Diaphorobacter ruginosibacter: one gene and its partner. The protein of the gene in region 1 interacts with the protein of each later gene in a pairwise test. Links are inferred from orthologs where the notes say so. Each region holds a gene or a part of one and is shown in the gene's direction. Other genes may lie near its edges.

Evidence for each region. The genes of interacting proteins can lie anywhere in the genome.
Region 2: the proteins of mrdA (region 1) and H9K76_RS03845 interact in binary tests that used the Escherichia coli proteins (3 or more experiments, as listed by UniProt). The link is inferred for Diaphorobacter ruginosibacter from one-to-one orthologs.

Annotation. Positions count from the first base shown.
Region 1 is NZ_CP060714.1:124,089-130,219, forward strand. Bases 1,282-4,197 are described here. They hold mrdA (penicillin-binding protein 2), read left to right. Parts: upstream 1,282-1,719; coding sequence 1,720-3,675; downstream 3,676-4,197. Other genes in these bases: mreD (rod shape-determining protein MreD), read left to right, coding at 1,282-1,665; H9K76_RS00615 (DMT family transporter), read right to left, coding at 3,703-4,197. In the rest of the region: H9K76_RS00595 (rod shape-determining protein), read left to right, coding at 1-122; rod shape-determining protein MreC, read left to right, coding at 179-1,153; more of mreD, read left to right, coding at 1,150-1,281; more of H9K76_RS00615, read right to left, coding at 4,198-4,596; H9K76_RS00620 (amino acid ABC transporter ATP-binding protein), read right to left, coding at 4,759-5,523; H9K76_RS00625 (amino acid ABC transporter permease), read right to left, coding at 5,520-6,131. UniProt on the Escherichia coli protein: Catalyzes cross-linking of the peptidoglycan cell wall. Responsible for the determination of the rod shape of the cell. Is probably required for lateral peptidoglycan synthesis and maintenance of the correct diameter during lateral and centripetal growth.
Region 2 is NZ_CP060714.1:844,035-848,660, reverse strand. Bases 1,608-4,626 are described here. They hold H9K76_RS03845 (penicillin-binding protein 1A), read left to right. Parts: upstream 1,608-1,934; coding sequence 1,935-4,319; downstream 4,320-4,626. Other genes in these bases: H9K76_RS03850 (pilus assembly protein PilM), read right to left, coding at 1,608-1,693. Outside these bases: H9K76_RS03855 (PilN domain-containing protein), read right to left, coding at 1-617; more of H9K76_RS03850, read right to left, coding at 614-1,607. UniProt on the Escherichia coli protein: Cell wall formation. Synthesis of cross-linked peptidoglycan from the lipid intermediates.

The DNA of each region.
Region 1 (6,131 bases):
TGGCCGAGGAAACCGGCCTGCCGGTGCTGGTGGCCGAAGAACCGCTGACCTGCGTGGTGCGTGGTTGCGGCATTGCGCTGGAGCGCATGGACCGCCACGGCGGCATCTTCACCAACGAGTGACCGAAAGAGCGGGCCAGCGTGGTGCATGCAGGGTGCGTAGTCCAATGGAGTAGGCCATGCCTCTAGGCACGCTGGACCGAAAGGCCCCGTCTCTTTTCAAGCACGGCCCCTCGCCCCTCGCACGCCTGACTCTCTACAGCGCCTTGGCGCTGTTTTTGATGGTGGCGGATGCGCGTTTCCATGTCACCGAGCCCATCCGTGGCGCGATCGGGACGGTGCTCATGCCGATCCAGTGGGCCATGCTCAAGCCGGTGGAGTTCGCACAGTACGGCGCGGGCTACTTCCAGGCGCTCGAGGATGCACAGAAGGGCCGTGACGAAGCCCAGAGCAGGATGGCGGCCATGTCGCAGCAGGCCAACCAGGTCGACCTGCTGCTGCAGGAGAACACCCAGCTGCGCCAGTTGCTCGAGCTGCGCGAGCGCGTCAAGGCCGAAGGCATGGCCGCGCAGGTCGTCTACGATGCCGCAGACCCCTATACCCGTCGCGTGGTCATCGATCGTGGGCAGATCGCCGGCGTCGTCCCGGGCTCTCCGGTGATCGATGCTTCGGGCGTACTCGGCCAGGTCACGCGGGTGTTCCCGCTCTCCAGCGAGGTGACGCTGCTGATCGACCGCGACCAGGCGATCCCTGTGCGGAACATGCGCACCGGTGCGCGGGGCGTGGCCTATGGCGATCCCGTGATGCTGCATGGCGGAGGCATGGAGCTGCGCTTCATGCCAAGCAATGCCGATGTACAAGAGGGCGATCTGCTCAGTACCAGCGGCATGGACGGCGTCTACCAGCCCGGGCTGCCGGTGGCCAGGGTGATCAAGGTGGAAAAGCGCGCCGATTCGTCGTTCTCGCGCATCTACTGCCAGCCCCTTGCACAGATGAGCGGCGCGCAATACGTCTCGGTCCTCAAGCCGCTCACCGACGGCGTGCGTGCCGAGGTCGAGGCCGAGGTACCGGCGCCGAAATCCGGCAAGGCCGAAAAGCCGGCCAAGGCCACGAAGGACCTTCCGGGCCGTGCCCAGAATGGAGGCCGCCCATGATGCCCAAGGGCCAGCAGCTGCTGCTCCCCGTCAGCCCGCTGTTCATCGTCGCCAGCTTTGTCGTGGGGCTGGCCATCAATCTGCTGCCGCTCGGGCGCGTGGTCTGGACGCCCGACTGGCTGATGGTGCTGCTTGCGTTCTGGGGCATCCACCAGCCGCAGCGCGTGGGCATGAGCGTGGCTTTCATCCTCGGGCTGTGCATGGATGTGAGCCAGTCCGCGCTGCTCGGCCAGCATGCGCTGGTGTACTGCCTGCTGATGTATGCGGCCCAGATGTCCAGCCGCCGCATGCTGTGGTTCAACGTGTGGCTGCAGGCGCTGCAGATGGTGCCGCTGTTCGTGGGAGCTCACGCGATCGAGCTCCTGCTGCGCCTGATCTCCGGGGGAACTTTGCCAGGCCTCGAAGGTCTGATTGCACCTGCGCTGGAAGCCGTTCTGTGGCCGATTGCCACGTGGATCCTGCTTGCGCCGCAGCGGCGTCCGCCCGATCCGGACGAGAACCGGCCGCTCTGATGCTTGCCGTGCCTGCCTGTTTGTCCGACCGGCCACCCATGAAGCCCGCACACCATGACTGAATTGCGAAATGTAGAGGCCGACGTCTCTCGCTTCCGTTTGCGGGTGATCGTCGTCGGCTTCCTGGTCTTTCTGGCATTCCTGCTCATCGTCTCGCGCCTGCTGGTGCTGCAGGTGGTGCGCCATGACGACCTGGCCGACCAGGCCGAGAGCAACCGCACGGCCGTCGTGCCGATCGTGCCCAACCGGGGCCTGATCCTTGACCGCAACGGCGTGGTGCTGGCCTCCAACTATTCGGCCTACACGCTTGAGATCATGCGCTCCAAGGTCTCCAATCTGGACGACACCATCGAGGAGCTGTCCCGGATCGTGGACATCAGTTCGCGCGACCGCCGCAAGTTCCGGCGGCTCATGGAGGATTCCAAGAGCTTCGAGTCCATTCCCATCCGCACGCGCCTGACGGACGAGGAGGTCGCCCGCTTTGCGGCCCAGCGCTACCGCTTCCCCGGCGTGGACATCAAGGCCCGCCTGTTCCGCAACTACCCCCTGGGCGAGACCGGCAGCCACCTGATCGGCTACATCGGCCGCATCAACCAGCGCGAGAAGGAGCGCATCGAGGATTCCGACGACGCTGCCAACTACCGCGGCACCGACTACATCGGCAAGCTCGGCGTCGAGTCCTCCTACGAGTCGACCCTGCACGGCCACACCGGCGTGGAGCGCCTCGAGACCTCCGCCGGTGGCCACGCCGTGCGCCGCCTCGCGAGCTTCGCCGCGACGCCGGGCGATACCGTGATGCTGTCGGTCGACATCAAGCTGCAGCGCCTGGTGGAGGAAATGTTCGGCGACCGGCGCGGGGCGCTCGTCGCGATGGACCCGCGCAACGGCGAGATCCTCGCGCTGGTGAGCAAGCCCACGTTCGATCCGAACCTGTTCGTCGAAGGCATTGACCAGGAGAACTGGCAGGCGCTCAATGAATCGATCAACAAGCCGCTGCTCAACCGTGCGCTGCGCGGTACCTACCCGCCGGGCTCGACCTACAAGCCGTTCATGGGGCTGGCCGCGCTGCAGCTGAACAAGCGCTCGCCCACGCAGGTGTACAGCGATCCGGGCTACTTCAACTATGGCGGCCGCACCTTCCGCAGCCACGAAGGCGGCCTGGGCGGCGTGGACATGTACCGCGCGATCCAGTATTCGAGCAACACCTATTTCTATTCGCTTGCCGTCGACATGGGTGTGGACATGATCCACGACTTCATGAAGCCGCTGGGCTTCGGCCAGATCACCGGCGTGGACCTGAACGGCGAAGTGCGCGGCACGCTGCCCAGCACCGATTGGAAGCGCAACACCTACAAGCGCCCCGAGATGAAGCGCTGGTACTCGGGCGAAACCGTGTCGCTGGGAATCGGGCAGGGCTACAACAACTTCACCATCCTGCAACTGGCGGGTGCCGAGGCCACGCTGGCCAACGGCGGCACGCGCTTCACACCTCATATCGCCAAGGCCACCAAGGACGCGGTCACGGGCAAGATCGTCGACATCCAGCAGCCTCCCGGCGTCTCCCTGGGCTATGAGCCGAAGAACATCGAGATCATCCACAAGTCGCTTGGCCTGGTGAACAAGGTCGGCACGGGCGCGCGGCTGTTCGCCAGCGCGCAGTACACCTCGGGCGGCAAGACCGGCACGGCGCAGGCCGTGAGCCTGGGCCAGAACGTGCGCTACAACGCCAAGCTGCTCGACGAGCACAAGCGCGACCACTCGCTGTTCTCCGCCTTTGCGCCGCTCGAGGAGCCGCGCATCGCGGTGGCCGTGATCGTGGAGAACGCCGGCTTCGGCGCCGCCGCCGCGGGCCCCATCGTGCGCCGGGTGTTCGACTACTGGCTGCTCGGGCAGTACCCGAGCGAGGCCGATCTGGCCGCCGTCTCGAAGGGCCAGGCCACCGCGCCGATCGGCACGCCGCGCAAGGCGGCAGATATTTCGCTCACGGCGAACGAGCCGCCGGCGCCCTGACGGGAGCAACCCACCGAGCGCGGCGGATCACGCCGCAGCCACCACCTCCTTCGGCGGCTGCAACTGGCTCACGATCAGCGCGCCCACGATCAGCGCCGCGCCCAGCAGGCCGTTCAGGCCCAGCGTTTCACCGATCAGGAACCAGCCCATGGTGGCCGCGAAGACGGGCTCGAGCCCATAGATGATCGCGCTGCGCATGGCGTCCACGCGCTGCTGGCCCCAGGCCTGGAGCGTGACGACCATCACGCTCGCGAACACGCCGAGGTAGACGAGCGCGGCCCATGATGTGGCGGGAAGGTGCAACAGCGGGCCCAGGGCGCTCGGCACGTCACCATGACGCACCAGGACGAGGATGGTGGCCGACACGAACATCACGGCTGCCTGCGCCGCCGCCATGCGCGTGGCGCGCAGCGGTTGCCCGGCAGTGCGCCGCGCGCATTCCTCGAGCGCCAGGATGTAGATGGCGTAGAAGAACGTGCTGGCGAGGGTGAGCGTGTCGCCCAGGTTCCAGGGTTCGTTCTCGTGGAACATGAACGTCATGCCCAGCAGCGCCATGCCGCAGGCGACCCACAGCGCCAGCCCATAGCGGCGGCCCAGCGCCAGCATCGCGAGAATCGGCACCACCAGCACGTTGAGCCCGGTGACGAAGGCATTGCGGTTGCTGGAGGTGCGGGCCAGGCCCTCGATCTGCAGCCAGAACGCGATGAACAGCAGCACGCCGAGCGCAAGGCCCCAGCGGCGCTCGTTGCTGCGCATGCCGCGCCACATGGGCAGCAGCACACACAGGGCGATCGCAAAGCGCGCCCAGATGATCTGCAGGGCGTCCAGATGGCTGGACAGCAGTTTCATCGCCGGGAAGGTGGTTCCCCAGACGATGGTGACGATCAAAAGGGCCACGAGGCCACGGCGCTCGGAACGCATAGCGGATGGAATTCTGTTGGGTGGTTCGGCCAAAGCCTTGCCGTACGAGAGTACTGTCGCGGCTTTGCGTCGCGTCTGAGGGGCTATCTCATCATTGTGGCTGGGGCTTCCCGCGCTCGCAGGACTGCGGAGGTGGCCGGAAAACCGGTTGGCCCCGCGCTGTCAATGATTCGACATTCTGCCGATAAAGGCACGGATGCGGTCATTCGCCGGGTTGCCGAAGAACTCGGCAGGCGGTGCCTCTGCGGTAATGCGGCCCTGGTCGAAGAACATCACGCGGTCGGCCACTTCGCGGGCGAAGCCCATTTCGTGGGTCACGATGATCATGGTCATGCCGTTGCGCGCAAGCTCGCGCATCACGTCGAGCACCTCCTGGACCATCTCGGGATCGAGTGCCGAGGTGGGCTCGTCGAACAGCATCACCTTGGGCTCCATCGCGAGCGCGCGGGCAATGGCCACGCGCTGTTGCTGCCCGCCCGAGAGCTGCCAGGGGTACTTGTTCGCATGGTCCTTGAGGCCCACGCGGGTGAGCAGCGTCATCGCCCGCGCATGGGCCTGCTCGCGCGAGAGGCCTCGGATGCGGCGCGGCGCGAGCGACACGTTGTCCAGCACCGTCATGTTGCCGAACAGGTTGAACTGCTGGAACACCATGCCGACCTCGCAGCGCTGGGCCTGCAGCGTCTTCGCATCGTCGGTGACGGGCACGCCGTCGATGGTGATCGTGCCGCTGTCGTGCGGCTCGAGCCGGTTGATGGCGCGCAGCAGCGTGCTCTTGCCGGAGCCCGAGGCGCCGATGATCACGGTCACTTCACCGGTATTGAACGAGGTCGATACGTCCTTGAGCACCTGGTGGGTGCCAAACGACTTGCAGACCTTGTCGGCCACGATGTAGCACTTCTGCGTATCCTGCTTGTTGGCGTGGCTCATTTGGCGCGGCCCTCCACATCGAAGCGGTACTCGATGGCGGCGGCCACCTGCGTGACCAGCGTGGTCAGGATCAGATAGGTGATCGCCACCGTCACCAGCGTTTCCACCGGCTGGAAGGTGGCCGACTGGATGCGGTTGCCCACGTTGGTGAGCTCGACCACGCCGATCGCGTAGGCGAGCGAGGAGTCCTTGAGCAGCGCGACGAAGTTGCTCACCAGCGGCGGCAGGGAAATCTTGAACGCCTGGGGGAACACCACGTCCAGGAACACGCGGCTCCTGGGCAGGCCGAGCGCACGCGCCGCCTCGGTCTGGCCGCGCGGCACGGCCAGCAGGCCGGCACGCACCGCCTCGGCGTTGTACGCGCCGACGTTCAGGCCCAGCGCCACCACTGCGGCGGCGAAATCAGGCAGGTTCAGGCCCGGCACGAGCACCGGCAGGGCAAAGTAGACGAACAGGATCTGCACCAGCAGCGGTGTGCCGCGAATGGCCCAGATGTAGATGCTGGCGATCCAGCGCAGCACGATGTTGCGCGAGGTGCGGGCGAGCGCTGCGCTCGTGCCCAGAATCAGTCCGACGACGCCGCTGATGATGGTCAGGTACAGCGTGGT
Region 2 (4,626 bases), 720 kb from region 1 along the record:
TTGGCCTTTTCCGCCTTCTCCGCCTTTTCAGCGGCATCGGCTTCTTTCTTCAAATCCGAGGCCCGCATCAAACGGAAACGCATCTTGAATGACGCCACCCTGCGCACATCTTTCGGAGAAAGAGTTGCATTGGCCGCCACGATTTCCAGCAATTCAGGCTTGGCAAACCATGGGGTATTGCCGGAGATATTGCGAAGCAGTTCAGACACACGTTCCTGGGACTGCGCCATGCCATGCATCTCAACCGTCTGATCCACTTGCTTGACACTGGTGATGTAAATACCATCAGGCATCTGCGCCACCAACTCGGTCAGCAGATGCACCGGCAGATTGCGATCGGCCTGCAGATCCTCCACGGCCTTCTGGCGTGCGCGCAGTGCGGCGATCTCGCTCTCGATCGTGGCAATTTCCTTGATCTGTTCGTCAAGTTGCTTGATTTCCCGAGTCAGGAACGCATTGCGCGCCTGCTGGTTCTCGATCTGGTTCTGGAACCACCAGTACACGCCACCGGCAATGGCTGCGCCGATCAGCGCCGCCATGACCATGGTGACTTGAAACGCCTCTTTCCTGCGTTTCTTTGCAGCTTCTCTATGAGGAAGCAGGTTGATCAAAATCACTGCAGAAACCTCCGCATCGCCAATCCGCACGAAGTCAGATAGGTTGGCGCCTCTCGCACCATTTTCTTCAGACGCACCGAGCCGGCAATCTCCATGCCGTCAAAGGGATTGACCGTGGAGCATGCAAATCCAGTGCCCTTTGTCACGGCCTCGGTCAGCCCTGAAAGCGGAGCAGAACCACCGGCCAGCATGATGTGATCCACGCGGTTGTAGGGTGTGCTGGTGAAGAAGAACTGCAGCGCGCGCGCAATTTCCTGCGACAGGCTGTCCACGAAGGGGCGCTGCACCGCGGAAACATAATCCTCCGGCAGATCACCGCCGCGCTTCTTGGATTCGGCCTCTTCCTGGGAAAAGCCGTATTGGCGGACGATCAGCTGCGTGAGCTGTGCACCACCGAATGCCTGATCCCGGTCGTAGAGCACCTCGTCGTTGCGGAGTACCTGCATGCTGGTGGTCATCGCGCCAATCTCGAACAATGCAACGACGGCATCCTTGCCCTTGTTGGGCAGTGATTCGACGAGACGGTTGGCAGCCATGCGTGATGCGTTGGACTCGATGTCCACCACTACCGCCTTGAGGCCTGCGGCCTCAGCCAGTCCCTGGCGATCCTGCACCTTTTCCTTGCGCGATGCAGCAATCAGGACGTCGACGTCATCGGGCGCCGACTTGCTCTGCCCAATAACGCAGAAATCGAGGCTCACCTCGTCCAAAGAGAAAGGGATGTATTGATTTGCTTCAGATTCGACCTGAACTTCCATCTCCTGCTCGCTCAATCCGGCGGGCAGAGTGATGCGCTTGGTGATCACTGCCGACGAAGGCAGTGCCAGGGCCACGTGCTTGGTGCGCGTTCCGCTTTTCTTCACGAGACGCCGGATGGCCTCGGCCACCTCATCGAATTTTTCGATGTTGCCATCGGTGATCCACCCTCTCTCCAGTGGCTCGATGGCACAGCGCTCGAGCACCAGGTTGCCTGTCTTGTCACGGCCCAACTCCACGAGCTTGACGCTGGACGAACTGATGTCTATCCCAAGCAATGGGGCAGACTGCCGACCAAAAATAGACCCCATTGCTATCAAGATCGCCTCCCAAAATTTCTACCTATGCAGTGCAACAATACTTAACACTTCACATGAATGCTATCAGTAAGGTACTTATCCAGCAAAGAGTTTTGGCTCGCGATAGTGATCCAGCCGTTGTCAAAAGCAGACGTTCCCCCCGAGACGAGCACCCCTGCCTCCCGCAGTTGTGGTGCTACACATGATGAAACGCCGGGCAACACGACAGTTTTTATAATGCACGGCTATCCTGTGAGAGCCTATGCCGCGAACCGACACTCCTTCGACCCCCAAAAATACACCTCACCCCCACCGCTCCGTGCTGTCATGGATCACTCGCATCCTTGCTTGGCTGGTCGGTATTGCGGTAGCGGGTGTGGTGGCAGGTGCCATCGTGGTGGCCATCGGTCTGGCCATGGCCTACCCCAACCTGCCGGATATCTCGCAGTTGGCTGACTATCGCCCCAAACTGCCGCTCAGAGTCTACTCACAGGAAGGCGCTTTGCTGGGCGAGTTCGGAGAAGAACGCCGAAATTTGACTCCGATCAATGAGATTCCGGATGTCATGAAGAATGCCGTGCTGGCCATCGAGGACTCGCGCTTCTTCGAGCATGGCGGTGTGGACTACAAGGGCATGGTGCGAGCCGCTCTCGCCAACCTCGGCAAGGTCAAAAGCCAGGGCGCCTCGACCATCACCATGCAGGTGGCCCGGAATGTCTATCTGTCATCCGAAAAGACGTTCACCCGCAAGATCTACGAAATCCTGCTCACGTTCAAGCTCGAGCATCTGCTGACCAAGAACCAGATTCTCGAGATCTACATGAACCAGATCTATCTGGGCAATCGCGCCTATGGTTTTGCTGCTGCGGCCGAGACCTATTTCGGCAAGCCACTGAAATCCATCACCATCGCCGAGGCCGCGATGCTGGCCGGCCTGCCCAAGGCGCCTTCGGCCTACAACCCCATCAGCAACCCCAAGCGCGCACGCAGCCGACAGCTCTACATCATCGAGCGCATGCAGGAAAACGGCTTCATCACGGCCGCACAGGCAGCGGAAGCCAAGCAGGAGGATCTCAAGCTGCGCTCCGGCAGCGACGACACCCGCATCCACGCCGAATACGTGGCCGAGATGGTGCGCCAGATGATCTTCGCGCAGTACGGCAACGAGGCCTACACGCGCGGACTGAACGTCTACACCACGCTGAATGCCGGCGACCAGGAAACTGCCTACCTGGCCCTGCGCAAGGGCATCATGGACTATGAACGTCGCCAGCACTATCGCGGCCCCGAGCGCTTTGTCGAGCTGCCCAAGGATGCCGCCGAGGCTGAGGACGCCATCGACGACGCTCTGGCCAACCACCCCGACAACGGCAACGTGCTTGCTGCCGTCGTGCTCGAGGCATCGGCCAAGAAGGTGGTGGTGGCACGCGCGAATGGCGAGCCCATCACGATCACGGGTGACGGCCTCAAGCCGGTGCAATCCGGACTGAGCGACAAGGCACCGCCCAACATCAAGCTTCGCCGCGGGGCCATCGTGCGCGTCGTCCAGACACCCAAGCAGGGCTGGGAGATCACGCAACTGCCCGAGGTGGAGGGCGCATTCGTCTCGTCCGACCCGCGCACGGGCGCCATCAAGGCCCTGGTGGGGGGATTCGACTTCGACAAGAACAAGTTCAATCACGTCACCCAGGCATGGCGCCAGCCAGGCTCGAGCTTCAAGCCGTTCATCTACTCCGCCGCGCTGGAAAAGGGCTTTTCCCCCTCCACGGTCATCAACGATGCGCCGCTGTTCTTCAGCGCGGGTGTCACCGGTGGCCAGCCCTGGGAGCCCAAGAACTACGACGGACGCTACGACGGTCCCATGACCATGCGCACGGGACTGGCGCGCTCCAAGAATCTCGTCTCCATCCGCGTGCTGCAGGCCGTGGGGCCGAAGTTTGCCCAGAGCTGGGTGACGCGCTTCGGCTTTGATGCGGACAAGCAGCCTGCCTACCTGACGATGGCGCTGGGCGCGGGCTCGGTGACGCCCATGCAGCTCATGACGGGCTACTCGGTCTTCGCCAATGGCGGCTACCGCGTGAATCCCTACCTGATCGCCCGCGTGACGGACCACCGCGGCCATGTGATCTCGGAAGTGCAGCCTCCTTCGCTCGCCAATTCCGAGCGTGCCATCGATGCCCGCAACGCCTTCATCATGGACAGCCTGCTGCAGGAAGTCGCCCGTTCGGGCACCGCGGCCCGCGCGCAGGGCACGCTCAAGCGCCCCGACATCTATGGCAAGACAGGGACGACCAACGACGCATTCGATGCCTGGTTTGCCGGCTTCCAGCCGACGAACGTGGCCGTCACCTGGATCGGCTACGACACGCCGCGCAACCTGGGTAGCCGTGAAACCGGCGGCGGCCTGAGCCTGCCCATCTGGATCAGCTACATGGAGCGGGCACTCAAGGGCGTCCCCGTTTCGGAACCTACCGTGCCGCCTGGCCTCGTGAATGTGAGTGGTGACTGGATGTACGAGGAATATGCACGCAGCGGCGGTGTTGCCAACGTGGGACTCGACTCCGGGGGGGCTGCATCCGGCGTTGCACCGACCGCACCGCCCGCCACCGAAGAGCGCAACAAGATCCTGGATCTGTTCCGCAATTGAAACAGGCCGCCATCAGGCGGCCTTTTTTATTGAAGTACCGAGTCAACAACATTCGGCACGCAAATGAAGCGCTATACGCCTGCACTGGCATGCTCAAACGAAGCCTCCGGCTTCGACTGTTCAACCGTGCGGAGGCGCCGATACAGGGCTTGATCCTTCGTTGCGCCTCCTTGCCTACCAAAAGGTATGTCTGCGTCGGCGACGCCTCGTCTCAAACCCTGTCTCGGCGTTGTGGTGCGAGTTCCAAGCGCCTCGGTCACTTCGCAGGCTCACTGCTCAAGCAAAAGCGGAATCCACCTCCTTTCGG